Regions from separate parts of the Litoribacterium kuwaitense genome, predicted to be linked through region 2. Evidence: predicted binding sites of a transcription regulator. Region 2 holds the regulator's gene; each other region holds the start of a gene.
The links. Region 2 encodes LexA, which represses DNA repair genes until DNA is damaged. Its sites were predicted from a motif close to CGAACATATGTTCG; they were not measured.
Positions count from the first base shown of each region.

Region 1: G4V62_RS06780 (YolD-like family protein) is a predicted target of LexA. The motif match lies at 3,259-3,272, and genes of this name have one in related genera.
Region 3: uvrB (excinuclease ABC subunit UvrB) is a predicted target of LexA. The motif match lies at 4,611-4,624, and genes of this name have one in related genera.

Region 1 is NZ_JAALFC010000008.1:4,020-14,363, forward strand. It holds gene G4V62_RS06765 (MFS transporter) at 1-235, shown strand, start outside; gene G4V62_RS06770 (hypothetical protein) at 788-1,165, opposite strand; gene G4V62_RS06775 (matrixin family metalloprotease) at 1,320-2,423, shown strand; gene G4V62_RS06780 (YolD-like family protein) at 2,690-3,040, opposite strand; partial or broken gene G4V62_RS06785 (IS3 family transposase) at 3,354-3,929, opposite strand; gene queF (preQ(1) synthase) at 4,467-4,862, opposite strand; gene G4V62_RS06795 (queuosine precursor transporter) at 4,940-5,650, opposite strand; gene G4V62_RS06800 (NAD-dependent malic enzyme) at 5,878-7,260, shown strand; gene G4V62_RS06805 (HAD family hydrolase) at 7,425-8,558, opposite strand; gene G4V62_RS06810 (universal stress protein) at 8,733-9,146, shown strand; gene G4V62_RS06815 (Gfo/Idh/MocA family protein) at 9,325-10,344, shown strand, end outside.
Region 2 is NZ_JAALFC010000003.1:88,077-98,420, reverse strand. It holds gene hflX (GTPase HflX) at 1-849, shown strand, start outside; gene G4V62_RS03445 (methionine gamma-lyase family protein) at 866-2,113, shown strand; gene glnA (type I glutamate--ammonia ligase) at 2,302-3,639, shown strand; gene G4V62_RS03435 (LamG-like jellyroll fold domain-containing protein) at 4,074-6,107, shown strand; gene G4V62_RS03430 (hypothetical protein) at 6,174-6,368, opposite strand; gene lexA (transcriptional repressor LexA) at 6,710-7,330, opposite strand; gene yneA (cell division suppressor protein YneA) at 7,541-7,858, shown strand; gene G4V62_RS03415 (YneB family resolvase-like protein) at 7,855-8,517, shown strand; gene G4V62_RS03410 (DUF896 domain-containing protein) at 8,567-8,812, shown strand; gene tkt (transketolase) at 9,198-10,344, shown strand, end outside.
Region 3 is NZ_JAALFC010000017.1:47,254-57,597, reverse strand. It holds gene G4V62_RS10440 (glycosyltransferase family 2 protein) at 1-433, shown strand, start outside; partial or broken gene G4V62_RS10435 (transposase) at 532-810, opposite strand; gene G4V62_RS10430 (ABC transporter substrate-binding protein) at 1,102-2,400, shown strand; gene G4V62_RS10425 (carbohydrate ABC transporter permease) at 2,492-3,364, shown strand; gene G4V62_RS10420 (carbohydrate ABC transporter permease) at 3,354-4,232, shown strand; gene uvrB (excinuclease ABC subunit UvrB) at 4,695-6,671, shown strand; gene uvrA (excinuclease ABC subunit UvrA) at 6,677-9,541, shown strand; gene G4V62_RS10405 (DUF4097 family beta strand repeat-containing protein) at 9,674-10,344, shown strand, end outside.

The DNA.
Region 1 (10,344 bases), on a different contig from region 2:
AGCCATGTACCTCGGCTTTTCCAACTTGGCTATGGCAGTCGGTGGTGCTTTAGGAAATACGGCTGGAGGCTCTCTCTATGAGCAGCTTTCAACCGGAGGAAATGCAACCGGCTATTGGATCGTACTTGGCGCGGTGTGCCTGCTGCCATTGTGTGTGCCTGCGCGCTGGTGGAAAGACTCGAGCAGTGGGACCACAGTCATCCCGAAAGAGAAGACAAATGAACCGATGTCATGAAAATAAAGAACGTGTTATACTATTCGCATACACGAAAGGTGCGAACCATAAGCGCACATGAAATCCTCGGGAGGTTCGCACCAAATTTGTTAAACACAATAAATTTATTTGGTGTTTTATTCCATTTTAAATGGATAATAATGCCTAAATAAATTGATTTTCGATAAAAACGCTTCTTGAAAACCCATTTTATAGTGGAAAATCGCTGTCGCACCTCACGTAGGTGCGTGGATTGAAATAAATTATGTAAAGCGTTTGCGTAACATGTTTACGTCGCACCTCACGTAGGTGCGTGGATTGAAATGTGCCATTTTAGTCCTCTTGCGTCGTATAGTGGGTCGCACCTCACGTAGGTGCGTGGATTGAAATGTCTGATGACAGCAGCTTAGTTATGAATCACTTCGTCGCACCTCACGATTCCCTTTTGGGGTTTATACATATACGGTTTGTATCAGGATCTTCGTTGATTGCGATGATATGGAGGAAAGGCCATGGACCAACACTAACCGTTGCTTTGTTGTAGTTAAATCTGGAGAGAGGGGATAATCTCTTCTATCCTTCAATTTGGGCTTTGTATATTATAAGTCTGTCGCCTTCGTTAACAATAACTTGATCCAGTGACTCTGCATTTTTAATACGATAGATTTCAGTTCCTATTGGAAGTTTAGTAGACATACCATTTTCAAATTTTGTTCCTTTGGAATAATTACTCTCTATTACTCCTAATCGTTCACCACGTTCATCCTGGTTTTTTACTTCCTCACTTCGAGCATACACCCGATCATCGAGAACAAAAATATCCGCAGATTGATCATCCTGAATGATTTCTTTTGCCAAATTATCACCAGAACTCGTTGCCGTATTAATGTTTTTCCCCTCTTCACATCCTGAAATGAATATCATCAGTAGAATAAACAATATTTTTCTCATAAAATCACTCCTAAAAAACATAATTTATTGAATAGTTAGAAATTATATATTATATTTGTAGTAATTTCAAACAAAAAGGAGCTTTGATTTTCATGAAAATCATAAAATTCTTACCCCTGTATTAGTTGCTGCCCTGTTTTTAATTTCAAGCACAATTGCTCACGCGAACGAAAAAGAAGATTGGCATTTTTACACAAAAAACATGACTTATCAGTTGGAAAGTGGCATGGACTCACTTATAAAAAAAGGATGGAATAATGCTGTAGATCAATGGAATGATGAAGGGATGAATCTTTACACTCATCAATCTTCGGTTAATAGGTTAGGGACCATTAATGAAACATCGTCAACTCTATATGGAAGAATGACGACATATTATAACACTAAAACTGGTAATGTAACAAAATTTATTGGAGGATTGAACGTCGGAAACCCTAACATAACTGGTTCGAATGTTACGACAAGCACAGCGACACACGAAGTAGGGCATGCTATGGGACTCGCTCATAATAGTAAAAATTCAATAATGAACTCAGCAAGAGATAGATCTAAACTGTGGTTCCCCACCTCATATGATGTCGAAACAATGAATGAAATTTATGAGGATACCATTGGATGGGATTCTGCAGCTACAATTTTGCCTCAGCCTAAAATAACTGCAACAGATGTCAATTTAAGTTATGACTTTCCTGTGACCGACGAGCTAAAAGATATGGTTAGTGAGTCGGATGTAATTGTGATTGGGAAATATCAGGAAGGCTATGAAAAATGGAATATGTTACGTGAACTTGAAGATATACACAAAGAAAGTTCAGAAGGTTTTGTCGAAGGGAGGTTATTTGATTTTAAAATAAACAAAATTATTAAAGGTGATTTGACCGAAGATAGTATTGTGATAAATCATCGAGTCTCTGAAACCATCAATGTAGATATTTCTGAAAAAGCTGAGGGAAAAGTTACATTTCCAGATCCAAAATTTGTAAATCCAGAAACAAATGAGACATACTTGTTGTTTCTTAAACAAAACAAGGAATTAAAGAACTATTATGGAGCAATTGAGCCTTTTTCTGTAACTATTGACGATAATAACTCCGTTCTCTTACAAAGCAATTTAATTGATGAAAAAGAAATTAGTCAAAGCATTAAAGTAACTGAGGATTTTATGGCGCACAGCAATGCTGAAGAATTTATTGAAGACAGTATAACTGGAATGAAGTTGGATGAGCTTCTTGAAAAGATTCAGTTCTTAAAAAATTAGAATAATCCATTGACTACAATATCTTTGTTTCAGTTAGGTTGGGCGTGTCTTCAAAGAATTTATCGTGTTTATCGTACTAAAAACGCCAGCTGGTTCCTTCAAATTTTAGATTACCGCGGGCACTGGTATTTCGGTAACGGGTAAGTATAGGACCCTTAGCCGCTCGAGACATTGAATTTTTTAGACATGCCTGGCTCACCAAAAAAGCCCCTGAATTGGGGCTTTTTATATATCCTCGGCTTATGCTTAATTAATATTAATGACGTTTACCTTTCCATATCCTCCACTGATAAATATATATATTCCACAACAATGTAATGATCCCTAATTTCAACTGTCAGAAATATGTTGTCTAAGTTGCGCGGCACGCCAGATACTTTGTGGTACTGGCCGTCCTTCCGTTTCCAATACCGAATGGACACCCTCGCCCCTTCCTCTACAGCTTTCTTTAATAGTTGATAGTGCTCTTCTGCAAGCTCTTCTGCAATAGCTGGCGGCTCCTGCCTAGACGAGTCTTCGTAATGGCGTTGCAATGCCCGTTTATGCTCAGGCAATATGAACGAGTGTTCCCACAAGATATGATTAAAATCTTTATAATCACGAGGGTCTCTTTTCATGAAGCAGGTGCCACCTTTCGAACGCCAAGAATGTTCTCCTTGCGAAAGGTTCTTATTTTTCGCTTTGTTTGACACATCCCTCTAATGTATTGATCAGTGACCGCCAGTAACTTAACATTTCGCTTAGTAAAGCTGCCGTCGCCTGCCATACATATGATGTTGATCGTCTCACCTATTCGCAGCATTCAACTTAAGAGAACACTTGTTCTTATTATGTGCGAATGTTCGTTCTGTATTCAATGAGAATATTTTAACACTTTTACCAAAAATAATTTATTTATAGTACTAACGATAGTGCAATAAGAGTATAGAAAGTATGAAAAATTTCGAGACGATGTAAGCTGTACTTACCCTTGCGAAGGCACGCTGAACTAAGTCGGCATCTTTCTTCGATCCGGAACTGTAGCCTATGATTTCACAGTTGTAAAGATTAATCAAAATACAGAGGTAGTGCCAATGATTTTTCACCCGGACATACGTCAGATCACTCACGACAACACGTAATTCTTGTTCTTGATGAAAGGCTCTGTTCAACGCATTTCCTATCTCTGATGTGTTGCACGCCGCACGTTTCGGCTTAAACTGAGCCACTGTGTACTTTGACACTAGACATTGTTCTTTCATGATGCGACTTATTCGTCGTCGTGAGACGAACCAACCTTGTTTCTCAAGTTCTTTTTTGACTTTCCGTTGTCCATAGATATGCCAGCTCTTTTGAAAGATATCGACAATCAAAGAGGACTGCTCATCACGAATACGAGCTTCATAGTAATATGTGCTTCTTGGCAGTTGTAGCACGGCGCACATTGGTGATACCGAGTATTTGTGTTGGTTGTTTCGAATCAATATCTAATTTCGCCCCATGATGAGCGCGGCTTGCTTTTGTGACTAGTTTAGATAGTTTCTATACCACTCTCCAACTTAAAAGGGGATTTTAAGTTAACCTAAAATATATACAAAACTGTTAAAAAATAAACATTATCTTTTTTCCTTATGGCTGTTTTTATTTCCGGTTCTATTAGGCGTCACGAGCAAATTATTCTTAGATCACGGGACGAAATTAAACCAAGAGGACTTAAATCATCGACTGACAACTGGAAAGGATACTCATATATTTTCTATAGATGCGGGAGTGCCGTTTACTTTTTTAGGCTTCTTGTTAGGGGTCGCAATAATACCGATTTCAATCCTCGTGCTAATTCTGGTGTTTTCAAGAATAATCAGTTTCTTCAAACAAAAAACGCCTTATTAAGGGGATTAATTCCATTCCTTGAAAAGCCAATGGCGCGCCGATTAAGCAAAATTAAAAGGCATGAGCCCAGTACAATACCGAGTTCATGCCCAGTTAGCTGCCTAACGGAATACCCATGTCTAACTTTAGGGTCACTTCGTTTACGCATCCTCTACAGGTGCTTTCTATCTTGCTTTATCTTACGGCAGTCGCTTCGAGCTCGATGCCGCCTCGTGCTGATTGGTGGACAGTGACTGTCACAGATTGGGGCGCGATGGCTTCAACGATATCATCGGCGATGCGGGCGGCGAGCGATTCGCAGAAGCAGCCTTCTTCACGGAAGGACCAAAGGTAAAATTTTAATGCCTTTGATTCGATACACTTTTTGTTCGGGGTGTATTGAATCGTCACTTGGCCAAAGTCTGGTTGTCCGCTGCGCGGGCAGATCGCTGTAAATTCCAGTGCGCGGAAAGTAATCGTTTGTACATTTGCTGCGTCAAAGGCTTCATTTTTCAGCACCGTTTTTGCCTGTTCGACACTCTCAGGACGAGGCATCGGTCCAGATGATGGTAGCCATGATGTTTCCTTCATATAAATTCCCCCTAGTTTTGATAATGCAGGATGGTTTCGAACTGCAATCTCTAGCGTAACAGAAGCAACAGATTTTGTCAGGAGCTCTTCACCTTTAGCCGTCTTGCCCAGTATAAAAATGGCGTATCTATGAAGGCGACAATGAATTTAAGCACGTACGTTGAGACAAATATTTGCCACCATACAGAGGCCGGCATCGTTCCTAAGAAGGCAATGGAACAGAAGACGAGTGTATCAAGTAATTGGCTAATCATCGTACTGACGTTATTTCGCAGCCAGAGGCGCTTCCCTCCCGTCATGATTTTCAAGAAGTGATAAAGTCCGACATCAATCCATTGACTGACTAGGAAGGCAGCTAAGCTACCGAGGGCGATGCGCCATTGCAATCCGAAGATTGTGGCAAATGCATCCTGTACCTCCGCACCGTCTGCGCTAGGTGGAAAGAGAAGCGCCAGCTGCATAATGATGGTCATTAGCACTAACGCAAAAAAGCCGACCATGACACCGCGACGTGCTTCCTCTTTTCCGTATTTCTCGTTGAGCAAATCGGTCGCTAGAAAAATGGTCCCATAGGTGATATTGCCTAACGTCGCGACGATACCGAAGAGCTCAACGGTTTTGACGACTTGGATATTGGCAATGATGGTCGTGAACCCGATCCATACGAGTAGACCTGTTTTTCCAAAAAGTCGATATGTGATGAGTAGCATGAGAAATTGAATAAGCGCAAATATGAACCAAAACCCTTCTTGTGTAAAAGGAAGTGCCCATAAAGAAAAAAGCGTCATGTAAAAACCTCCAACATCGAATCAATTGATCGTACGTCTGACAAGGATTGACAAGGTCAAGAAGAATTATATCAGTTTTGTCAATGAAATGATTTTGGAAGCGCTATCTGTTCAGCAAAGGAAAAACGTAGTATCATCCAAATATGGGCGCATGTAAGTTTGAACTATTTTCATGTTAATGTAACAAGGACATCTATTGTTGGAGGCGATATCTATTGGCAGCGACAATGAGCATTATTATTCGTTTGGAGATGGATCGATCAAATGGAAGCTTCGGGAACGTAGCTAGCGTTGTTTCTGAGGCTGGAGGAGACCTAGTAGCAATTGACGTCATAAAAGAAGCGAAAGATCGGACAACCCGTGACGTGACAGTGAGAGTGGCAAGTCAGTCGCATGCCGATGAGGTTGTCAAGAAAGTGAGTAGCATTCGGAATGTGAAGGTCGTTCACGTATCTGATCGCACCTTTCTCGTTCATCTAGGCGGAAAGATTGAAATGCGTCCAAAGAGCCCGATTAAAAACCGTGACGATTTATCACGGGTCTATACGCCAGAAGTGGCTCGTATTTCGCAAGCCATTTACGAAAACCCTGACCTTGCCCATACATTAACCATTAAACGGAATACCGTTGCTGTCGTTTCGGATGGATCGGCAGTGCTAGGGCTTGGGAATATCGGTGCAAAAGCGGCAATGCCTGTGATGGAAGGGAAAGCGATGCTTTTTAAACAGCTTGCCAAAATTGATGCTCTACCCGTTTGTTTAGATACGCAAGACACTGAAGAGCTTATTCGGATTATTAAAGCCATGGCACCTACATATGGTGGCATAAATTTAGAGGACATTGCTTCCCCGCGCTGTTTTGAGATTGAGGAGCGACTGACGGAGGAGCTCGATATCCCTGTTTTTCATGATGACCAGCATGGAACGGCTGTTGTCATTTTGGCAGGGCTGTTAAATGCGTTGAAGATCGCGAACAAGCCCATTGAAGACGTAAAGGTCGTCGTTTGTGGCATTGGTGCGGCGGGCATTGCTAGCACAAAGATGCTCTTGAATGCAGGTGTGAAAAATGTCATTGGCGTCGATCGTGAAGGGGCGCTCGTGAAAGGAAAGCCTTATGCGCATAAAATGTGGGAGTGGTATGCTGAACATACCAACCCAAATGAAGAAACAGGAACGTTATCTGATGTGCTCAAAGGTGCTGATGTCTTTATCGGTGTATCAGCACCAAACTTGTTGACGGTAGACGACTTAAAAAATATGAATGACGACCCGATCGTTTTTGCTATGGCAAATCCGCTTCCGGAAATCTCTCCAGAGCTCGCAGAACCACATGTGCGTGTGCTTGCGACGGGCCGGTCAGATTTTCCGAACCAGATTAATAATGTCCTTTGTTTTCCAGGCATTTTCCGCGGTGCGCTTGACAGTCGGGCCACGAAAATTACGGAGAATATGAAGCTGGCTGCTGCCCAAGCGATCGCTTCATCCATTAGCGACGATGAGTTAAACGAAGATTACATTATTCCGAGTGTGTTTAATCAGGACGTCGTTAATCTTGTGAGTAAAGCTGTCGCAGATGCAGCACACGCAGACGGTGTCGCTCGTAAGCTTTGAACGTAAAATGAATTGATCTCAATGGCTACTCGTTTAATCCATTGAGGTGCTTTTCTTTTCTTTCGCTTCACTCGTATTTAGTTCACAAAAAGGCATGAATCCGGTCCGATCCGAGATTCATGCCTTTCGTATTGTCTGCAAACCTGTTCTTTCCTTAGTACATTTTAGTCTGCAAAAATGCTTAAGATTTCACTTGCGTCATTTAAAATGTAATCGGCGTTGCGCTCTTCAAAAGAGGCGCGTGCTTTTTGTCCAGACAGACCTGTTAATGTGGCGACAAAGGTGACGTCCATTGTTTTTGCCGCCATATAGTCAGCAAGTGAATCTCCGACGACATAGACCTCGCCTTTTTTAGACAGCGGGAGCGGGTGATTGATTGCTTCTTCCACAGGTACATCTTTCGTCAGCCAGCCTTGGACGTAGCAATATGGCTGCGGTTTGGCGAGCGGTGCTTTGGTCGGATAAAGTCGTTCAGCATCGAGGACGTCACTTGCCGAAACAATACGGTCTTTATCAAAATAAGATAAGAGACCGAGTGCTTCTAATGGGACGAGCGTTTCGATCGTCGGACGTCCCGTTCCGATCCCTAAGGTAAAGCCTTTATTTTTAAGTTCTTGTAAGACACCTGCCATTTTTTTTGGCTCGACAATGGGAATTTCGTCTTCAAGAAACCCTTTCTTTCCAGTTTGCCGAGGCGCTTTTCCGATCGATTTTTCTACGAGTGCATCACCAAGGTACCATTCCTGAAACGCTTCCTGACAGACGTCCCAAAGCACACTGGAGCGTGAAAATACGTTCGTTTCAATTTGTAGAGCGTTCCAGGCGATGTCGTTTAAATAAAGTAAAATCGCTTGCTTTTCAGCAGTGCTTGCTGAAAAATCTGGAACAAACGTCGCATAATCTGGCGTGAAGGATAAGCCTTCTGCCTTTTCTCGAAGCATTCCGAGTTTTTCATATGTAATGTCTTCTTTTAAGAAGTCTTCTACAAAAGTGCGGTCCTCTTTAACAATTTCCGCCAATACGCGAAGCATTTGATGGGAGAATGTTAGATAAACCATGTCCCAGTTGGCGTTAATTCCTCTGCCTTTAATAAAAGAAAGCACTTCGTCGTCGTGAAAGACGGTTTTACGAATTGCTCGAATGTCCTCCTCCGATGGCGCAGGTGAAAATGCCTCTCCATCAAGACCTAAATACTTGTCGCTTGTCAGTAGCTCCCAGACGGTCAGCGCTGAAGCATCGAAATAGCGCTCCTCGCTCAAGAGTACGCCGTCCACATCAAATAAAATGAGTTTTGCCATGATAACTCTCCTTTCACATCGTCATGCAATGCTTTAACTATAGCTTATTTTCTGTGAAAATTCGACACCCTATCGTTGGAAGATCTACTTTGACTATGTTCGCTTTGACAAAGGATTTGACCTAAGGTATAAAGAACAAGTTAAGGAGATGCCCAATTAAAGGAGGGAACGGGAGTGTTACAAGATATTTTACTTGCCGCGGATGGTTCTGATCACTCAGTCCGTGCGGCTGAAAAAGTTGTCGAAATGACTGGTGGAAACGGGACGGTCGAGGTCGTATACGTCATAGATAGCAGCTCGTCCAAACACGATGTCTTACATCACCAAAGTCAAGAAGAAATCGAGCAGGAAAGGCGTCAGCGCATGAAGCGGGTAGAGGATGTATTTGCAAATACGTCGCTGTCTGTTGAAGTCTTTTTCTTGCACGGAGAGCCAGGTCCAACAATTGTTGAGTTTGCCAACCGCAGACCGTATGATTGTGTTGTCATCGGAAGTCGGGGGCTGAACAAATTACAAAGCATGGTGCTTGGGAGCGTTAGTCATAAAGTAGCTAAACGTGTACAATGGCCTGTTCTCATTATTAAGTAATGAAGCCATGAAAAAAGACGGCCAGGAAGGATGGATGGCAAACGTTTTTCCTGTCCGCTCGATCCCGCGAGTGAAAAAATCTGTTTATATTTTATAAAATAGTGAAAATCTATACCTTTTTAATGAAGATTTCGATATAATCACCCTAACATGAAATCATCAGATAGGGGAGAAACGAATGAGACAACTGAAGATTGGCGTCATTGGTGCAGGAAGCATTAGTCATGCTCATTTAGGTGCATATCAGGCAAGTGAACACGCACATTTACAGGCGATTTGTGATATGAATGAAGAGCGTGCGCGCGAGCAAGCAAAAACGTACGATATCGCTGATGTGTATACCGATTATCATGAGCTTTTAGCAAGCCCTAATGTGGAAGCGGTTTCGATATGTACGTGGAATAACAGCCATGCGGAAATTGCGATTGCAGCGTTAGAAGCAGGGAAAGATGTCCTTGTCGAAAAGCCACTTTGTAAAACGATGGAAGAAGCGTATGCGGTTCAGGAGGCAGTCAAACGGACAGGACGGAAGCTTCAAGTCGGTTTCGTTCGCCGTTTTGGAGGCAATACGGACTTGGCTAAAACGTTTATTGATGCAGGTGACTTAGGTGACATTTATTATGCGAAGACATCGGTGCTTCGCCGTTTAGGAAACCCTGGCGGCTGGTTTGCGGATATTGAGCGCTCTGGTGGCGGACCAGTCATTGATGTAGGGGTTCATGTCATTGACTTGTGTTGGTATCTTATGGGTCGTCCGAAAGTGACATCGATTTCAGCGAACACTTATAAAAAGCTTGGTAACCGGCCGAACATTAAAAATTTAGAGTTTTATAAAGCGGCAGATTACGATGCATCGAAAAATGATGTTGAAGATTTAGCCAATGCACTTATTCGCTTTGAAAATGGCGCTTCGTTGGCAGTCGATTGTAGCTTTACATTACATAAGCGAAAAGATGAATTAAGCGCCACCATTTTTGGCGACAAGGGTGGAGCCGAAATTGAGCCTGAGCTGTATCTCGTTGGGGAGAAGCATCATACAATTTTAAATATTGAACCTCAGGTCGATGAGCGTACGTTTAGCTTTGAAAAAGGGTTTCAAGCACAAATTGAAGGATTTATTCAATATTGCTTCGGTGAAGGAGAGAATCGAAGCCCGGTCGAAGACGGCGTAGAAGTCATGAAAATGTTAACCGGCATA
Region 2 (10,344 bases):
GAGCTGGCGCAGCTGAAATATACATTGCCACGCTTGACTGGCATGGGCGCAGTGATGTCCAGGCTCGGGGGCGGTATCGGAACAAGAGGGCCAGGAGAGACGAAGCTTGAAACAGACCGTCGCCATATCCGGCGGCGGATACGGGATATTGAAAAGAAGCTAAACGAAGTCGTCGCTCATCGCCAACGATATCGCGAGCGACGTCGACAACAGCAAGCATTTCAGCTCGCTTTAGTAGGGTATACGAACGCAGGAAAATCAACGCTCTTTAGTCGTTTGACAGACCAAGAGACACTCGTCGAAGATCAGCTATTTGCAACACTTGATCCGTTGACAAAGCAATGTCGAATGCCGAGTAGTTTTCATTGTTTAGTCAGTGACACCGTTGGCTTTATTCGTGATTTGCCGACGACCTTGATTGCGGCATTTCGTTCGACCCTTGAGGAGGCAGCTGAAGCAGATGCCCTCCTATTTGTCGTAGACGGTTCAGATGATGAACGTCTCGCTCATGAGCGAACGGTGTTTAACTTGCTCAAACAGCTCGAACTAGACCATTTACCAGTGCTAACCATTTACAATAAGATGGATCAAGTCAACGAGCAAGATCTTCTTCCTGTTCAAAAACCGTGTATATTTACTTCTGGAATACATACGGAACAGACGAGGGTGTTGAAAAAAAATATTGAACAATGGCTGGGCTCTTTTTTTGACTCATATGTCGAGCACGTGTCAGCCGATGATGGCAAACGCTTAGACTTACTAAAGCGCCATACCATTATGACCTCTCTCATTTTTAATGAAGATGAGGACAAGTATGAAGTCAGAGGATATAAGCCAGCTGCACAATAAAAGGAGAGAGAGCAACATGAATACACAATCGATTGATGCTGTTAGTTTAAAGGTAGAAGGAATCGTGCAGCCTGCTTGGGAGCACATTCAGCATATTTCGGAGCATAATCAAGTAAGAGTCCTAAAAGCATTTCAAGCGCACCGCGTGACGGACACCCATTTTAATGATTCAACCGGTTATGGATACGATGATAGCGGCAGAGATGTTCTGGAAGCGATTTACGCAGACGTTTTTGGAACAGAGGATGCACTCGTGCGTCCTCAGCTTATTTCGGGAACACATGCGATTGTGACAGCTTTATCGGGCTTGCTTCGACCAGGAGATGAACTGTTGTATGCAACAGGACAGCCATACGACACACTGCATGATTTTCTCGGGCTTACAGAAAGCGCAGTTGGCTCCATGAACGAATATCAAATATCATATCGGGATGTCGCTCTGACCGCAGAAGGGCATCCTAACGTTCAAGGAATCGTTGAAGCGATCCGCCCAGAAACAAAGGTCGTCGCATTGCAACGTTCTTGTGGTTACGAAAAAAGACCTGCACTTTCGATAAATGACATTGAACGGTTAACGAAAGAAATTAAAAAAACACGTCACGACATGATTGTGTTTGTAGACAACTGTTATGGGGAATTTACCGAAATGAAAGAGCCTGGACATGTCAATGTCGATATCATGGCCGGGTCACTTATTAAAAACCCAGGTGGTGGACTCGCTCGAACAGGTGGATATATTGCCGGTACCGAAAAGCTCGTGCAAAAATGTGCTGCACGTCTCACCGCGCCAGGTCTACAAAAAGAAATTGGCCCGTCGCTAGGCCAATGGCCCCTCATGTATCAAGGATTGTTTTTAGCACCACATACAGTAGGACAAGCGCTTAAAGGAGCGGTCTTTACAGCCGGTTTATTTTCAGAGCTTGACTTAAAGACATGGCCTTCTTGGAGAGATGAGCGTTCTGACTTAATTCAAACAGTGGAGTTTCCTGACGCATCATCGATGATTTCATTTTGTCAATCGATTCAAGCGTCATCGCCAGTAAACAGTCAATTCCTCCCGATTCCTAGCGCGATGCCTGGATATGATAGTGAAGTCATTATGGCGGCAGGTACTTTTGTACAAGGAGCAAGCCTTGAATTTAGTGCCGATGGTCCTGTAAAGCCGCCATATCGAGTGTTTGTTCAAGGAGGCTTAACGTATGAACACGTGAAATGGGCGATTAAGGAAGCAGCCAAAGCCGCATTGCAGCGTGATGAGATGTGATGAAAATTACTATGTTAGATTTTCTTACATAAATAAATACGAACCGTCATCGAACCGGTATACTAAAATCAATTCAAAGGATATGAATGTTTAGACAATGGTTAAGCGACTAAAGGTCACATGCGCTCTTGGTTTAAGGGCGCTTGAGATAAAAGCTTCAAAAAATAAAGAGGAGGAACATTTCAATTATGGGATCGAAATACACCAGAGAAGATATTTTAAGGCTTGTGAAAGAAGAAAACGTTCGTTTTATTCGTCTGCAATTTACCGACTTGCTAGGGATTATTAAAAATGTTGAAATCCCGGTAAGCCAACTAGGCAAAGCATTGGACAATAAGATGATGTTTGACGGCTCCTCTATTGAAGGATTTGTCCGCATTGAAGAGTCAGACATGTACTTATATCCAGACCTTGATACGTTTGTCGTCTTCCCATGGACAAGCGAAAAAGGGAAAGTAGCACGCTTTATCTGCGATATTTATAATTCGGACGGCACACCTTTCTCAGGCGATCCACGATATGTTTTAAAAAGAACGATTCAAGAGATGAATGATTTAGGGTTTACCGCTTTTAATATCGGTCCTGAACCAGAATTTTTCCTCTTTAAAAATGATGCTTCTGGAGAACCAACGCTTGAACTGAATGACAAAGGCGGCTACTTTGACTTAGCGCCAACCGACTTAGGTGAAAACTGCCGTCGAGACATCGTCCTTGAATTAGAGGACATGGGCTTTGAAATCGAAGCGTCTCACCACGAAGTCGCTCCTGGTCAGCACGAAATCGATTTTAAATACGAAGATGCCGTCACCGCATGTGACGAAATCCAAACATTTAAGCTCGTCGTCAAAACGATTGCTAGAAAGCACGGTCTGCATGCTACTTTTATGCCGAAGCCGCTTTTCGGAGTGAATGGCTCAGGCATGCACGCCAATATGAGTTTATTTAAAGGCGATCAAAATGCTTTTTATGACGAAGAGGGCGACTTACAATTAAGCGAAACCGCTCGTCAGTTTACAGCAGGTATTTTAAAGCATGCTGAAGCCTTTACAGCGATCACCAACCCGACAGTTAACTCTTATAAACGACTTGTTCCTGGCTATGAAGCGCCATGCTACGTCGCCTGGTCTTCAAGAAACCGTTCCCCGCTTGTGCGTATCCCAGCATCACGCGGACTAAGCACGCGAATCGAAGTTCGTTCTGTTGATCCATCAGCGAACCCATATTTGGCAATGGCAGTCATGCTCGCTGCTGGTTTAGACGGTGTGAAAAACAAAATGACTCCGCCAAAACCGGTAGACCGAAACATTTATGTCATGGATAAAGAAGAACGTCTCGCAAACGGCATCACCGACTTACCGGCGACGCTGTATGATGCACTTGAAAAGCTCAAGAAAGACCAAGTCTTAATGGACGCACTCGGTGACCATGCATCAGAACACTTTATTGAAGCAAAAGAAATTGAGTGGGATATGTTCCGGACGCAAGTCCACCCGTGGGAACGCGAGCAATATATGAGCTTGTATTAAGCAGGAGAGCCCTTGGCGCTGTAGGCGTCAGGGGTTTTTTCTGTTGTGGGGTCAAAGGAGCTCACTTAATTTATTTTTACCCAACAAACGCTCCCGCTTGTGTAACATAAATTAAGAAATCAGCTTGATTCGCTGAATCTCAGTGGCCTCCAGGGGAATAATAAGAGATGAAATGACCGTTCAAATCGTAGAGAGCTAAGTTGTGCATTTTAATTTCTCAAAAAACACCTTTAAAGTAAAAAATAAACTTCTACTATTGATATAGTCAACATAGAAATAATGTAGTTCAAAAGTTTTAGCATCATTCAAAACGCTTACATCATTTACAAAAGTTTAATTATTTGACCAAATATTTTTACATCAATGAAAAATTAGGACAACATTTTGCTTTTAAAATGAGAATCGTAAGCAAACATAACCTGGAGGGTAAACAAATGAAAAAGAAATTTCCTTGGAAGGTACTTTCAAGTACGGTTCTCGTCACTTGTCTTTCTTTATCGTCTATTGGCTCGACAATTTCGACCACACACGCAGTTGAGATCCAACAAAATGAAGAAGCTGCAGTCGCTTCTTTTTCATTTGATGGAAATGTTTTAAACGAAGGATCAGCTGCTCAACCTGAAGTCGTAGGAGATGTAAAGTATACTGAAGGGCGCATTAAACAAGCACTTCATTTTGAATCCACTTCGCAAGCAACAGCTCCGTATATCGACCTCGGCGACACAGATGAGTTGAAATTTGGTGAAGATCAAGATTTTTCAATAGCTTTTTGGTTGAAGTCACCAGGTGTTAACGCTGATCCAGCCATTATTTCAAATAAAAACTGGGCAAGTGGTGGAAATACGGGTTGGTTTGTCGGTATGAATGGAGGAAGCCTCGTTTGGAATTACAGTACATCTGAAAGCAACCGGCTTGATAAATGGATCACCGTTGGCGATAACGTGTGGCACCATATCGCCATTTCTCACGATCGCGATGGAAGTGCTAAAATTTACAAAGATGGTCAACTAGAAGCTGAAGTTGATATTAGTCAGACAGAAGGAACCATCGATACGGATTTTACAACGAAAATCGGTGTTGACGGCAAGGGCACACTTTGGGGAAACCATTTTAATGCAATGCTCGATGACTTGCACATTTTTAGAGATGCGATTTCTGATGAAGATGTGCAGCGTTTATATGAGAACGCGCCAGCAATTGCTTTAGAAGACATCCGTTTAGATCAAGAAGAGGTCACATTAAATATTGGGGCTAAAGCCTATATTAACGTCGCTATTGAACCTTCCAATGCGAGTAATCAATCATACACAGTCGAATCTAGTGATCCTACAGTCGCAACCGTGACAGAGGAAAACGATTCACTGATCGTTGAAGCAAAGGGCGTAGGGAATGCAGACATCACTGTGTCTACAACAGACGGTAACCATGTAGCTGTATCTAGTGTGTCTGTCGAAAATTCCAAAGATGTGAATGGTGACGGATTACTAACAAAAGAAGATATGAAATTAGTTAGTAAACTTGCCGGTGCGAAAGAAGGCGGTAAGAAATGGGATAACTCCAAAATTGCCGATTTGAATTTAGATGGAAGGGTTAATGGAAAAGACGTACAGGTCATTCAAAAAGCATTGAAAGAACATAATGGGTTTCAATATAAACATGTATTTGTCATTGGATTAGATGGTGCTGGAAACTTTGTAAAGAATGCGAACGCACCTCGACTCAAACAATTTTTCGCTGACGGCGCTTATACTTATGAAGCAAAAACAGAAGATAACTCATCCAGTGCACCAGCCTGGGGCGCGATGCTACATGGAGTAGGATATGACATACATCAAGAACACAATGGCACATTAGGTGATCCGTTTGCGGAAAATGTATCTCACCCGTCATTTTTAAAGCTCTTAAAACAAGAACGTCCTGCTGCGAACACAGCAGCGATGATGGATTGGAACCCGATCTATCACGGACTAATCGAGCGGTCTGCTGAGACGTATTTTGATACAGCGGGTGATGATGTCATTACCGAACGCATTGTGGAATATATTAAGACAAAAGGCGAAGAAACACCGCTCATGTTCATCCAGTTGAGTGATCTAGATTATGTCGGTCATGCAAACCAGTACGAAAGTGAAAAGTACTATAAGCAATATGAAAAAACAGACGAGAATGTAGGAAAGATTTTAGATGCGATTGAAGATGCTGGGCTGATGGAAGATAGCTTAATTGTCATGTCAACGGATCACGGTGGGCATGGATACACACATGGCACTTTAGATCCGAAAGATACAACAATCTTTTGGGCTGCAAAAGGAAAAAGCATCGAGCCAGGGACCGTAATTACAGATCATGTTGATGTGAAAGACACTGCGGCGGTTGTCGCTAAAGCATTACGTTTAGATGCGCCAGAAGCATGGGAAGCTAAAGTGCCTGAAGGGCTGTTTGAAGAAGGGAAAGGTTTAGGTAAATAACGAACGTTTGTCTTATAATCATCGCTGAAGGCTCTGCAAATACATGCAGAGCCTTATTTCAGCTGTCTATTTTTTAAATTTGAGCTCGCGTTTTTTCAGAAGGCCCTTAAGCTCATTTAAATCGCTTAATGTTGCATCGTTCATTAAAAAGTGTCGTGCAGTAAGCCTGCGATGTAAATAATTAGCTCGTTCACGATTTTTCACTTGCCAAGCGTGATCTCTTTCAGCTTGTGTGACTGGTTTTTTAGATTCGTGTTGCATAAATATAACCTCCCAATCTAAAAGCGCTTATTTAGCTCAATATATGCGCTATAACAAAGGGAAATACCTCTATGATGAAAACGAATTGTGGTTAGATTGCGGACAGACCGAATGGGGGAATGGAAGAAAAGTGAATTTGCTTGGACAAAATAGAGTGGTATTTCATGAGGCGTTTAAAGAGAATTTCATAGGAGACAATATTGGATCGCTTTAAATGAATCATCGCTTGTTAATTAGAAAGGAAATCGGTAAGCTCTTAGATTTGTGGAAGTGAAGTTAAGGCTCTGTTTGAATGACGTTTAAAATAATCGGGAAACTGCTTGTGAGTTTCCCGATCAATTTTAATGAAATGTACGGTATAACCCAATGACTTTTCCGAGAATGCTGACATCGTGTAAAAGGATAGGCTCCATAGTAGCATTCTCAGGCTGGAGTCGAATATAGTCCTTTTCTTTATAAAAACGTTTAACAGTAGCTTCGTCCTCTTCTGTCATCGCAACAACAATATCACCGTTTTGCGCAGTATGTTGTTGCTTCACGACGACATAATCTCCGTCATAAATACCGGCTTCAATCATACTTTCTCCTTCAATTACTAAAATAAACACCGATTCATCTGTTGGGAGAAGCCTTTCAGGTAGCGGTAAATACTCCTCAATGTTTTCAATTGCAGTAATTGGCTGTCCAGCGGTGACTTTTCCGATGACTGGAATTGAGATTGCTGGTGCTTGTGGTGCGTCATCAGTCTCCAAGTTCAAAACTTCAATTGCGCGCGGTTTCGTTGGATCGCGGCGAATCATTCCTTTTTCCTCTAAGCGTGCTAAATGTCCATGAACCGTCGAACTTGAAGCTAAGCCAACTGCCTCGCCAATTTCTCTTACAGAAGGCGGATACCCTTTGGTTTGTACATTTTCCTTAATAAAATCAAGGATTGCTTGCTGTCTTTTTGAAAGTTTTTTCATAAAATCCTCTCTTTCAAACAGTGTATGATCACGTTTCTTTTTTAGGCATAGAATATAAACTGCTTTCATAGATTTATCTCAGAAGTGATTCTAGTCAAATTATAGCAAACAAAAACTAGAAACACAAACATAAGTTCGAATTTTATTGACAAAACATTTGTTCGTATGTAAGAATAATAACGAACAAACATTCGATGGAGGAGATACGATATGAAAACCATTGGTATATCTTATTACTTTAGTCTAGCAGCCGTCATTGTTCTATGTATTGGTCTAAAATATATGATGACCCCATCCTACGCAACTGTTCAAGTAGAAAAAGGGGAACAAATATCAGAGCTTGCAGAACGATATGCGCATGCTCATCAGCTTTCAAAAGAAGAATTTCTCGTTTGGGTCAATGAGAAAAATGCGTTAAATCAAGAACCGATGCAGTCAAGTCAAGAGATTATTATTCCTGTTCAGGCAGATAAGCTTGAAGAGCAAACGTATGCTCATTTCGTCTACGATGGTGGTGCAAATGAATGAATTTAGTCTTATATTGCCGAGTAAGTACAGAAAAGAAAAGCCAAGAAACAAGCCTTGACCGACAAGAAGAAGAATTAAGACGTGCAGCAGAGAGTAAAGGATGGACTATTATCCATGTCTTTAAAGAACAGGCGAGTGGATATGAAGTCAATCGAGAAGGTCTATTCGATTGTCTCGATATGTTGCAGACGGGTGAAGTTGATGGTCTGCTGATTACTGATGATACGAGGCTAGGAAGAGGTCATGCTAAAATGGCAATTGTTCATTCGCTTAGAAAGATGAAAAAGCCAATTTATACGCTTGAAAACGATGGCGAGCTTGAACTTTCAGATGCGGATGATATGGTGTTAGGTATTCTATCAGTCGTCGAGGAATACCAAAGAAAGTTACATAATTCCAAAATTTCAAGAGGGATGAAACGTGCTGTTGCTCGCGGCTTTACGCCTCAAACCAATTTTAGTGAGCCAAATGCAAACCACTCTCCTGGAAGGAAAAAGAAGGACGTTCCATTAGAAGAAATTATCCGACTCAAAAAAAACGGGCTGACTTTTCGTGATATTGCGGCGACGATGCGGGGCATGGGTTATGATATTTCTAAAGCAACTGTGAACCGTAGATATCGTCAATATGAAGAAGAGTTAATCAGAAAAAAGCAATGAATTTGCTAAAAGTGAAGCAGGCGTGTATCATCTGGACAGAGGTGATAAAATGCTCTCTCAACAAAAATTAAATCGCATCAATGAACTAGCACAAAAGAAGAAATACGAAGGCCTTACGAAACAGGAAACAGATGAACAGCAAACACTCCGTAAAGAGTATTTGCAAGTGTTTCGTCAATCAATGACAAATCACCTTCATCAAGTGAAGGTTGTTGACGAGGAAGGCAACGATGTGACGCCGGAGAAACTAAAGAAATCAAAAAATCAGCGTCATTCGGAGTTGAATGAAGAATAATAATCAAAAGAAGTCCATGATATCTGTGGGCTTTCTTCTTTAAGAATAGTGAATCCCCTTGCTCAAGACAATATAATGTAGTCCTTTGCAGCTCAGCTATAGAATTCAAGTGTGTGAAAATACTGGTTCTATGACAGTGTACGTCGAGAGTTTTTATTCGAGGATGTAAATCGTGAAGCTGTTAGCTTCTAACCGCGGGGATGAAGCATTTCGTTCAATCGATGATCGCTACCTTTTCTGACGCTATTTTTGAAGGAAAAAGATCATCAATGAGATTGGATGCATTAGATCATTTTACAGATTCTCCTTCGGGAAAAACCTTGCCACTTTAGTGTGTTAAGGTATATGATGGAAAAGAAAAGTTCAAAGAGAAAGGACTGTTTGCATGACTACACCTTTGGAAACACTTGCTGTCAATTCAATTCGTACCCTTTCCATTGATGCAATTGAAAAAGCAAATTCAGGACATCCAGGGCTGCCAATGGGTGCTGCACCAATGGCTTATAGCCTATGGGCAAACTATATGAATATTTCGCCTAAACACCCTGATTGGTCAAATCGGGATCGCTTTATTTTATCTGCAGGGCACGGATCAATGCTTCTCTATAGCCTTCTTCACTTAGCAGGTTATGATGTCACTATGGAAGACATTAAAAACTTTCGTCAATTTAACAGCAAAACACCTGGACATCCTGAAGTAGGCCATACGCCTGGGGTAGAGGCAACAACTGGTCCATTAGGACAAGGAATCTCTAACGCTGTTGGGATGGCTATGGCAGAACGCCATTTAGCTGCAGTATTTAATCGTGATGGTTTCCCGGTCGTTGATCATTATACATATACCATCTGCAGTGATGGAGATATTATGGAGGGTGTCAGTGCAGAAGCGGCATCTTTAGCAGGTCACTTAAAGCTTGGTCGCTTAATTGCATTGTATGACTCAAACGATATCTCTTTAGATGGAGATTTAGACAGAGCCTTTTCTGAAAATGTAGAAGACAGATACAAGTCCTACGGCTGGCAGGTTATCCGCGTTGAAGATGGAAATGACCTTCATGCGATTGGACAGGCAATCGAGCAAGCACAAAAAGAAACTGATAAACCGACACTTATTGAAGTGAAAACCGTCATTGGTTATGGATCACCGAATAAGTCAGGTAAGTCTGCATCTCACGGTTCTCCTTTAGGAGAAGAAGAAACTACGTTGACGAAAAAAGCGTACGATTGGACGTTTGAAGAAGATTTCCACGTACCTGAAGAAGTCTATGAACACTTTAATAAAAATATCGTTCAAAAAGGTGAAGAGAAAGTTGCACAATGGGAAGCCATGTTTGCTGAATACGAAAAAGCTTTCCCTGAACTTGCAGCACAATTTACTGATGCTATGAATGGTACGCTTCCTGAAGGATGGGAAAAAGCGTTACCAGTTTATTCGACAGATGACAAGGCTGCTGCAACAAGAGCAACTTCTGGAGAAGCGATTAATGCCATTGCTAAAACGGTTCCTCAGTTTTTTGGGGGTTCTGCGGATT
Region 3 (10,344 bases), on a different contig from region 2:
GACATTAAATCCACGTTATGGATATTTGGGGATGATTTCCTTTCCTTACTTTTGGATAATCGAATTTTTAGGGCCCATTATTGAGTTAGGAGGCTATTTGTTTTTGCTTATCTCCTTGTTAATGGGAGACGTTTATTATTTGTTTGCCGCCTTGCTCGCACTTTTATTTCTACTTTATGCTTCTGTATTTTCTATGATGTCTGTTGTATTTGAAGCGTGGAGCCAAAAATCGTATCCTTCAGTTTCCGATACTCTCCGCCTGTTCTTAATAGCGTTTACCGAAGTTTTTTGGTTTCGTCCAATCAGTTTAATTTGGCGTTTTGAAGGGATTCTCTCTGCCATATTAAGACGGAAAGAGTGGGGGAAGATGGAACGTAAAGGTTTTATTCAAAATGACATGAGTCAATCTGAACAAAAGCAAAATCATTTCTAACAGTAATACAGGTGAGTGCGGCAAACGAGATCGTGGGATTCGTTTGTCGTGTTTTTTTCACTAGCGTCGCATAAATATGTTCCGAATATTCCGTCTGTGTTTTCCGATCGATTTTGCGTGGTGCCAATGACGACCATTTCATCGGACAACACGTCAGAGTCGTCCGGCAATTTGAAGTGTTCGAGTGACCGAACGACCGCATTTTTCCGCAGGCGAGATATAAAGAAATAGCCCTCATCCGTCATGCAGTCGACCCGTTCGTAATCCAAGTATCTTCGGTCGCACACATACATGCATTCCTTGTCATCGACGAGCACTTCCAACTGGCCGCGATCATGTTCTTTGGCATTCGTCAAGACCGCCTGATCACCTAAAGATTATTCGGAATTTGTCATCAGAAATTGTGGAAGCAAAAAGAGCAAACGATGTGAATAACGGTGAAAAGCCTAATGCTTTTCAGTACAACAACTAGCATTCATCAACATGCAGGCTAGTTGTATAGGTGATATTAATAGCAGAAGAGTGACGTGGTGCGTTTCATGTTTAAGTTTAAAAGAATATGTTTGTTGCTTCAGCCATATATATTGTAAGCGTTGTCAAAAACTTAGGACCTGTGCTATGATTTTTAAATGAAGCGCTTATATTTCAATCGGAGAGGAGCACTTTTTGTGACGACAAGTCATTGGCTCATACGGCTCGGTTGTGTGATTACGTTATGTCTCATCATTTCAGGGTGCGAATCATCAGATTATTCAAATTATACTGATGATAAAGTGAAGCATATTACAATTACTGCATGGGGAAATCCGGCAGAGCTCGAAGTTTATCAAAGGGCAATTGATGAATTTAATGATCTTGAAGAAGAAATAGAGGTCACACTTGTACCTTCACCTTCAAGCACATACGATCAATCGTTAATTACGAGGTTACAAGGCGGTCAGGCTCCAGATGCATTTTATATTAGCGACAGTCAAGTTGGTTTCTTAGTGAACAATGATACGCTACTACCTTTAAGTGACTTTATGGATAGTAATGAAAGCTACGTGAAAGAGTCAGATTTTCCAGACTCTGTCTGGGGGCCTGCGAAGAAGGGAGATACGATTTACGCGATCCCGCCTGATTCAAATCCAAATCTCATTTATTACAACAAAGGTTTGTTTAAAGAGCTTGGCATCCCTACCCCCCAGGAGTTTTATGACAATGGGGATTGGACGTGGGATACATTTGAAGATATTGCTGCCGAGTTTAAAAGAGCAGGTAAATATGCTTTTGTACAAGATGGCGGTTCCTCAGGTATTTATAACTGGGTCTGGTCAAATGGTGGGCGAATGTTTAACGATGAAGGCGATGTTGTGATTGATCAAGACGCTAAAACAAAAGAAGCTTTTATGTTTATGAGGCACTTAATTGATGAGGAATACTCAATTTTTGCCGGGTCACTTCCACAAGGACAAGGGCAAGAAGCGTTATTCCTTTCAAAGCAAGTGGCGATGCTTGGTGCCGGGCGTTGGCTGACACCAATGTTTCTCGATGCGGACAATTTAGAGTTTGATTATATTCCTTGGCCGACGAATGGAGATGTGAAAGCGAAGCCTCTGATTTCAATTGCATATGTCGGGGTGAACAAAAATACGAAGCACCCAGAAGCGACGAAAAAATTTGTGAGTTTTTATACTTCTGTACGAGGACAGGAAGTGCGTCTTGCGGATAATGGAAATGCGATTCCTGCTGTCAATTCGTTGGAAGATATTGTCGAAGGATCACCCCCGGAACATTCCGAATACCTGATTGAAGGTCTGAACAAAGGAAAAGTGTTGGAGGACGAAGCGCGTATCCCGAGTTTAACAGTCGAGCTCACTGATATTTATGAGCTAATGTTTATCCAAGAGAGAAGTGTTGAGGCTACGTTAAGGGACGCTGCTGAAATGGCGAGATTTATGAAAAATGCACAAGAAGAAGCATTATAAGCCTACAGTTGCATAAACAAGCACTAAAGCATAAGGAATTAGAAATTCGTCTTGGAAGAGTTCTTACTACTCTCATACGAGGAGGAGCCTTATGAATAACAAATCACGAAAAAAGTGGGGCTATATCCTTATTGCGCCTCAGCTTATCGGTTTACTTGTTTTCTCTTTATTGCCTTTACTTTTTGCCTTTGGATTGAGTCTGACGCAGTGGAATGGATTCGGTTCGCCGGTGTTTATCGGGATTGAAAACTTTATTCTACAATTTCAAAACCCGGCGTTTAATACTGCGCTCATTAATACGTTTTATTACTCCGTCCTTTATATCCCCATTAGCATCATCTTGGCATTACTCGTCGCTTTAGCATTAAACAATATTAAAGGAAAAGAGTTGTACAGGTTTTTCTTTTTTGCGCCAGTTGTTACGAGCTCTGTTTCAATTTCCGTCATATGGATGTGGATATATAATGCAGATCTCGGTATTATTAATCAGTTTCTTGCCAACTTCGGTATTGAAGGACCGCGCTGGATTTCGAGTACGACGTGGGTTATTCCTTCCATCGCCATTTTAAGCATTTGGTGGCAGCTTGGCTATAATATGGTGATTTTTCTAGCAGGTCTAAAAGGGATTTCTCAGACATATTATGAAGCGGCAGAAATGGACGGGGCTACTCCATTTCGAAAGTTTTGGTCAATTACATTGCCTCTTCTCTCACCAACGACGTTCTTCGTTGCTATTATGAGTGTAATTACGTCCTTCCAAGTGTTTGACCAGGCATTTGTTATGACGAATGGCGGTCCGGGAAAAGCAAGCTACACTCTCGTCTATCACGTGTACGATTCAGCTTTTCGAAAATTTGATTTTGGTGCAAGCGCGTCAGCTGCAGTCATCTTGTTTGCCTTTATTCTCATCTTTACGCTAATTCAGTTCTTCGGCTCGAGAAAGTGGGTGCACTATGAAGGCTAAAGTAGGAACAGTGCATGAGCAGACAAGAGCGAATCCACGAACAATAGCGAAAAGCTATCCTAAGCTACTGCTTCATCTTGTCTTGATCGTCGCTTCACTATTTATGGTTGGGCCGTTTCTTTGGATGGTGCTTAGCTCGTTTAAAACGTTTGAAGAAATTGTTGCCGTCCCACCAACTTTAATTCCAGAAACATTTATTTGGGAGAATTTCATCAATTCTTTACAAGCCATGCCATTTGGAAAAGCTTACTTTAACTCGTTTTATATTGCGCTGATTGTCGTTGGCAGTCAATTACTTACGGCTTCAATGGCAGCGTATGCGTTTGCAAAAATCCGCTTTCCAGGTCGGGAGTTTCTCTTTATTCTCTTTCTCTCGACGATGATGGTTCCGATGCAGGTCACGCTGATTCCCTTATATTTAATTATGGAATGGCTCGGCTGGCTGAATACACATGCGTCTGTGATTGTTCCGAATGCCATTTTTAATGCATTTGGTGTCTTTCTACTTCGTCAGTTCATTAAAGGTATTCCAGACGATGTTGAAGAGGCAGCAGTTATAGATGGTGCAAACCCTTTACGGATTTATTGGCACGTTATACTGCCTCTCGTACGACCGGCTTTAGCGGCCTTCGGAATCTTTGCGTTTATACAGATTTACAATAACTTTATCCAGCCTTTAGTCTTTTTGTCTTCTCCTGAATTGTTCACCGTCCCATTACTGCTCGATTATTTTAAAGGGCTGTACGCTGCGGATTGGGCACTTCTTATGGCAGGAACGACAATCTCTGTCATTCCCGTTTTGGTCATTTACGTCGTTGCTCAGCGTCAAATTATTGAAGGAATCGCATTAACAGGAAGTAAAGGGTAGGCTACTGCTTTGCTCCTCGTCCGCTGGGTCTTATGAATGAAAGTTCTATCCGTGTGTGTTCGCTTTTCTTCGTAAGTCGTGACAAGCGGTTAAGCTGGGCTGTTTGTGAGGTGTTCATTTTCCTCGAAAAAAAAGAGTGTAAACAAAACGAAGAAAGACTTTGTCTACACTCTACGCTGCGGGCATCGTGTGCTGGCAGCTTTTTTTAATGAATCAAATAGGAGTGAAATTGAACTAATGACATGGGGGGACTTGACCAATGTCTTTCTTAGGCAAGGAGAGGGCTCTGTTTTAGCTTACGCAAATAAGGGCATTATATTGTTGGAAAGAGGAAGTCTTTTCCTCTATGGAAAGACCGTTTGTGTGGCAATGAATATACGAATGTCCGTTCGATTTTTGCGTGACTTTAACCGGAAATGTGATACAATTACTTACGAATGATATGTAAGGGAGGGAAATACAATGGAACAGCTTCAAGTTGTATCAAAGTATAGTCCAGAGGGAGATCAGCCGAAGGCCATTGAACAGCTCTCAAACGGAATTTTGCAAGGGGAGCGTCACCAGACTTTGCTAGGAGCGACGGGAACAGGGAAAACGTTTACGATGTCGAATGTCATCCAGCAAGTGAATAAGCCAACGCTCGTTATCGCGCATAATAAGACTTTGGCGGGCCAGCTTTACAGCGAGTTCAAAGAGTATTTCCCTAATAATGCGGTTGAATATTTTGTCAGCTATTATGATTATTACCAACCGGAAGCATATGTGCCTCAAACGGATACATTCATTGAAAAAGATGCAAGTATAAATGATGAAATTGATAAATTACGACATTCGGCAACGAGTGCTTTGTTTGAACGCCGGGACGTTATTATCGTTGCGAGTGTGTCGTGTATTTATGGACTCGGTTCACCAGAAGAATATAAAGAGATGGTTTGCTCTCTTCGTGTCGGCCAAACCATTGAACGGGATCAACTCCTTCGCCGGTTTGTTGACATTCAATATCACCGTAACGATATTGATTTTCAAAGGGGGACGTTTCGTGTCCGGGGTGACGTCGTTGAGGTATTTCCTGCCTCAAGAGATGAGCATTGTCTCCGTGTAGAATTCTTTGGCGATGAAATTGATCGGATCCGCGAGGTCGATGCTCTGACTGGCGAAATCATTGGTGAGCGCGAGCACGTCGCTATTTTCCCCGCTTCTCACTTCGTCACTCGGGAAGAAAAGATGAAATTAGCAATCGAACGAATTGAGGCAGAGCTTAAAGAGCAGCTGCACAAGTTGAATGAGGAAGGCAAGCTTCTTGAAGCCCAGCGCCTTGAGCAGCGCACCAATTATGACCTTGAAATGATGCGCGAAATGGGCTTTTGTTCTGGCATTGAGAACTACTCACGTCATTTAACGTTGCGTGAGGCAGGGTCCACCCCGTATACATTACTCGATTATTTTCCAGAGGATTTTCTCATCATGATCGATGAGTCACATGTGACGTTACCCCAAGTCCGCGGCATGTTTAATGGAGACCGGGCAAGGAAGCAAGTGCTCGTCGACCACGGCTTTCGACTGCCTTCTGCGTTGGATAACAGGCCTCTCCAATTTTCCGAGTTTGAGCAAAAAGCAAACCAGCTCGTATATGTATCTGCCACGCCTGGATCGTATGAATATGAGCATTCACCAGGGGTTATTGAACAAATCATCCGTCCGACCGGTTTGTTAGATCCGACGGTATCTGTGCGCCAAATTGAAGGTCAAATTGACGATTTGCTATCAGAAATTAGGCAGAGAGTGGAACAGAATGAGCGGGTACTCATTACGACGCTGACGAAAAAAATGTCAGAAGATCTAACCGATTATTTAAAAGAAGTCGGTGTACAAGTTTCCTATCTTCATTCGGAGATCAAAACGTTAGAAAGAATTGAGATCATCCGTGATCTTCGTGCTGGCAAATATGATGTGCTCGTTGGGATTAACTTACTTAGGGAGGGGCTTGATATCCCAGAAGTATCCCTCGTCGCGATTCTCGATGCAGATAAACAAGGCTTTCTTCGCTCGGAGCGCTCATTGATTCAGACGATGGGGAGAGCTGCGCGGAATGCAAATGGTCACGTTATTATGTATGCTGATACGATCACAGAAGCGATGTCGGTCGCAATAGAAGAAACAAAACGCAGGCGTGAAATTCAAGAAGAATACAATAAGGTTCATGGGATTACACCACAAACCATTAAAAAAGACATTCGCGGTCTCATTCAAGCGACGTCGGTAGCGGAGGAAGAGACAACATACTTTGCTGACAAGGAAGCAAATCAATTGTCAAAGAAAGAAAAAGACAAGCTAATTACGCAACTTGAAACAGAAATGAAAGAAGCAGCGAAGGCCCTTGATTTTGAAAAAGCAGCTCAGTTAAGGGATGCCGTCCTCGAATTGAAAGCGGAAGGATGAAAAGAATGGCAACTGATAAGATCGTAATTCAAGGTGCACGCGCCCACAATTTGAAAAATCTAAATGTCACAATTCCGAGAGATCAGCTCGTTGTAATGACCGGTTTATCCGGATCGGGAAAATCTTCTCTTGCTTTTGATACGATATATGCAGAGGGACAACGCCGGTACGTCGAATCATTATCCGCGTACGCTCGGCAGTTCTTAGGACAAATGGATAAGCCCGACGTCGACTCTATTGAGGGGTTATCTCCAGCAATTTCAATTGACCAAAAAACGACGAGCAGAAATCCGCGTTCCACAGTCGGAACAGTCACTGAAATCTATGATTACCTGCGCTTATTATTTGCCCGTATTGGGAAGCCTGTTTGTCCAAAGCATGGGGCAGAAATAACGTCACAAACGATTGAGCAGATGGTCGATCGAATGCTGAGCTACGAAGAACGGACGAAGATGCAAATCCTTGCGCCCGTCGTTTCTGGTCGAAAGGGTACGCATGTCAAAACACTTGAAGACATAAAAAAGCAAGGCTACGTCCGTGTTCGTGTAGATAAAGAGCTACGTGACATTAATGATGATATTCAGCTCGAAAAAAATAAGAAGCATGATATCGAAGTTGTCGTTGACCGCGTTGTTATTAAAGAAGGGGTCGCTTCAAGACTGGCAGATTCATTAGAAACGGCACTTCGTTTAGGCGAAGGGCAGGTCATGATCGATGTCATCGATGGCGAGGAGCTCCTCTTTAGTGAAAATCACGCCTGCCCGATCTGTGGTTTTTCTGTAGGAGAGCTTGAGCCACGTCTTTTTTCATTTAATTCTCCTTTTGGTGCTTGTCCGTCTTGTGACGGTCTTGGACAAAAGCTCGAGGTCGACGTAGATCTCATCATTCCAGATCGTTCGTTAAGTTTGAAAGAGCACGCGATCAGTGTATGGGAGCCGACGAGTTCACAATACTATCCTGAGCTTTTAAAGAGTGTTTGTGATCATTATGGAATTCCAATGGATGCACCGGTAAAAGAGCTTTCCGAAAAAGAAATGGACATATTATTAAATGGAAGCGGCAAAGAAAAAATCTATTTTCGTTATGAAAATGACTTTGGACGTGTGCGTGAGCAATACATCCAATTTGAAGGCGTGCTAAAAAATGTAGAACGGCGATACCGTGAAACGAGCTCTGATTATGTACGCGAGCAAATGGAAAAATATATGTCCCAAAAGGCGTGTCCAACTTGTAAGGGGCATCGTCTTAAAAAAGAAGCATTAGCGGTAAAAATAAATGAAAAACATATCGGAGAAATTACCAAGTTATCAGTAAATGATGGTTATGCATGGGTTGAGCAGCTCGATTTAACGGAAAAAGAATTGCGGATTGGTCAGCTTATTCTTCGTGAAATCAAAGAGCGTCTCAGTTTTCTCGTCAATGTTGGACTAGACTACTTATCGCTCAGTCGATCCGCGGGGACATTATCTGGTGGTGAGGCGCAGCGGATTCGTTTGGCGACGCAAATCGGGTCGAGGCTATCAGGGGTCCTATACATTCTTGACGAGCCGTCGATAGGCTTGCATCAACGGGACAATGATCGTTTAATAGCAACCTTAAAATCGATGAGGGATTTAGGGAATACACTGATTGTCGTAGAACACGATGAAGATACGATGCTCGCTGCAGATCACTTAATCGATATTGGCCCAGGGGCGGGGGTGCATGGCGGAGAAATCATCACGAGTGGTAGTCCTGAAGATGTCATGAAAGCGTCAAACTCCTTGACGGGACAATATTTATCAGGCAAAAAGTTTATTCCTGTGCCAGCAAGGCGTCGAGCGCTTACTGAGCGTGCCATTACGGTCAAAGGCGCGTCGGAGAACAACTTAAAAAATGTAAAGGCGTCATTCCCGCTCGGTCTGTTTATTTGCGTCACAGGGGTCAGTGGTTCGGGTAAAAGTACGCTCGTCAATGAAGTTCTCTATAAAAACATAGCGCAAAAGCTGCATCGAAGCAAAGTGAAGCCAGGGGCATTTACAACGATGGAAGGACTGGAAGAGCTTGACAAGGTCATCGATATCGATCAGTCGCCAATTGGCAGAACGCCTCGTTCCAACCCGGCGACGTATACAGGCGTGTTTGATGATATCCGTGACGTGTTTGCGTCTACAAACGAAGCTAAAGTGCGAGGATATAAAAAGGGACGATTTAGTTTTAATGTCAAGGGTGGGCGTTGTGAAGCTTGCCGGGGCGATGGGATTATTAAAATTGAAATGCACTTTTTGCCAGACGTTTACGTCCCTTGTGAAGTGTGTCGGGGGCAAAGGTATAATCGGGAAACGCTCGACGTGCAATATAAAGGAAAAAACATTGCCGATGTCTTAGCTATGACCGTCGATGATGCGTTGGAATTCTTTAGTAACATCCCGAAAATTAAGCGGAAACTACAGACAATTGCGGATGTAGGTCTTGGCTATATTACGCTAGGACAGCCAGCGACGACGCTGTCTGGTGGAGAAGCACAGCGGGTGAAGTTAGCTTCTGAGCTACACCGCCGTTCGACAGGACGTTCTCTCTATATATTAGATGAGCCGACGACAGGTCTTCATGTGGATGATATATCACGGTTACTGTCTGTACTACAAAGGCTCGCTGATAATGGAGATACGGTGCTCGTCATCGAACATAATTTAGATGTCATCAAAACAGCCGACCATATTATTGATCTTGGACCAGAAGGCGGGGATGGGGGTGGCACGATCGTGGCGACAGGAACCCCTGAGGACATTGCCCAAGTAACAGCTTCTCATACAGGAAAATATTTAGGTCCTATTCTTGAACGTGATCAAAAGCGGATGATGGAGCAATTAGCGGAGGCGACTTTTTAACAGCTTCGATGATCGCTCGGTCTAGAGACGGATGCGGCCAACAATCATTCCATTATACGATAAACGTATCAACGGCGTTTTGCAGTAGACGGACGTCTATGAGAATTGGTGATGAACAGGAGAGTGGTTCTGTTGAGTACGACGCAGCGTAAGGAGATCCTCCAAAGAGTGAAGGAGGGTAAATTAACGATTGATGAAGCTCTAATCTTGTTAGAAGCCGAAGAAGAAAATCCTTCAAATACAGTTGAAAAACCGCTTAAACAAGAGTCTTCAGCTGAAAAACAGCCACAACCGGAACAAGAGTATGGGTTATCGACAAATGTCCATTTAGTAGATGACGATGAGACGGGGAATAAGACCGATAAAGAGTCTATCCGTAAGGCAAAATGGTCTGATTTTATCGGCGGAGCAATTGATAAAATTCGCCGAGCCGACCTTGATTTAAACTTTGGACATTTTGAAGAAGTACATCATACGTATCTATTTCAAGATGCCCATGTGAAGAAAGCCGACCTTTATTTATATAATGGAGATATTGAAATTGTTGCGGCGGATGTACCAGAAATTCGTTTGGAATGTTATGCTAAAGTGTATCAAGTCGAATATAAAGAACAAGCGAAACGTCACTTCTTGCAGAAGGCATTTACAGAATTTAATGATGAGACGTTTAAGTTTCGTCTTGAAGAAAAGACAATTAAAGCCGAGTGCAAGCTTGTCATTCCTTTTCAACAGATGGAACAGTTTGATTGTGAAATGTTTAATGGCTCTTTTAACGGGAATGGTATGGTTAGCAAACGTGGTGA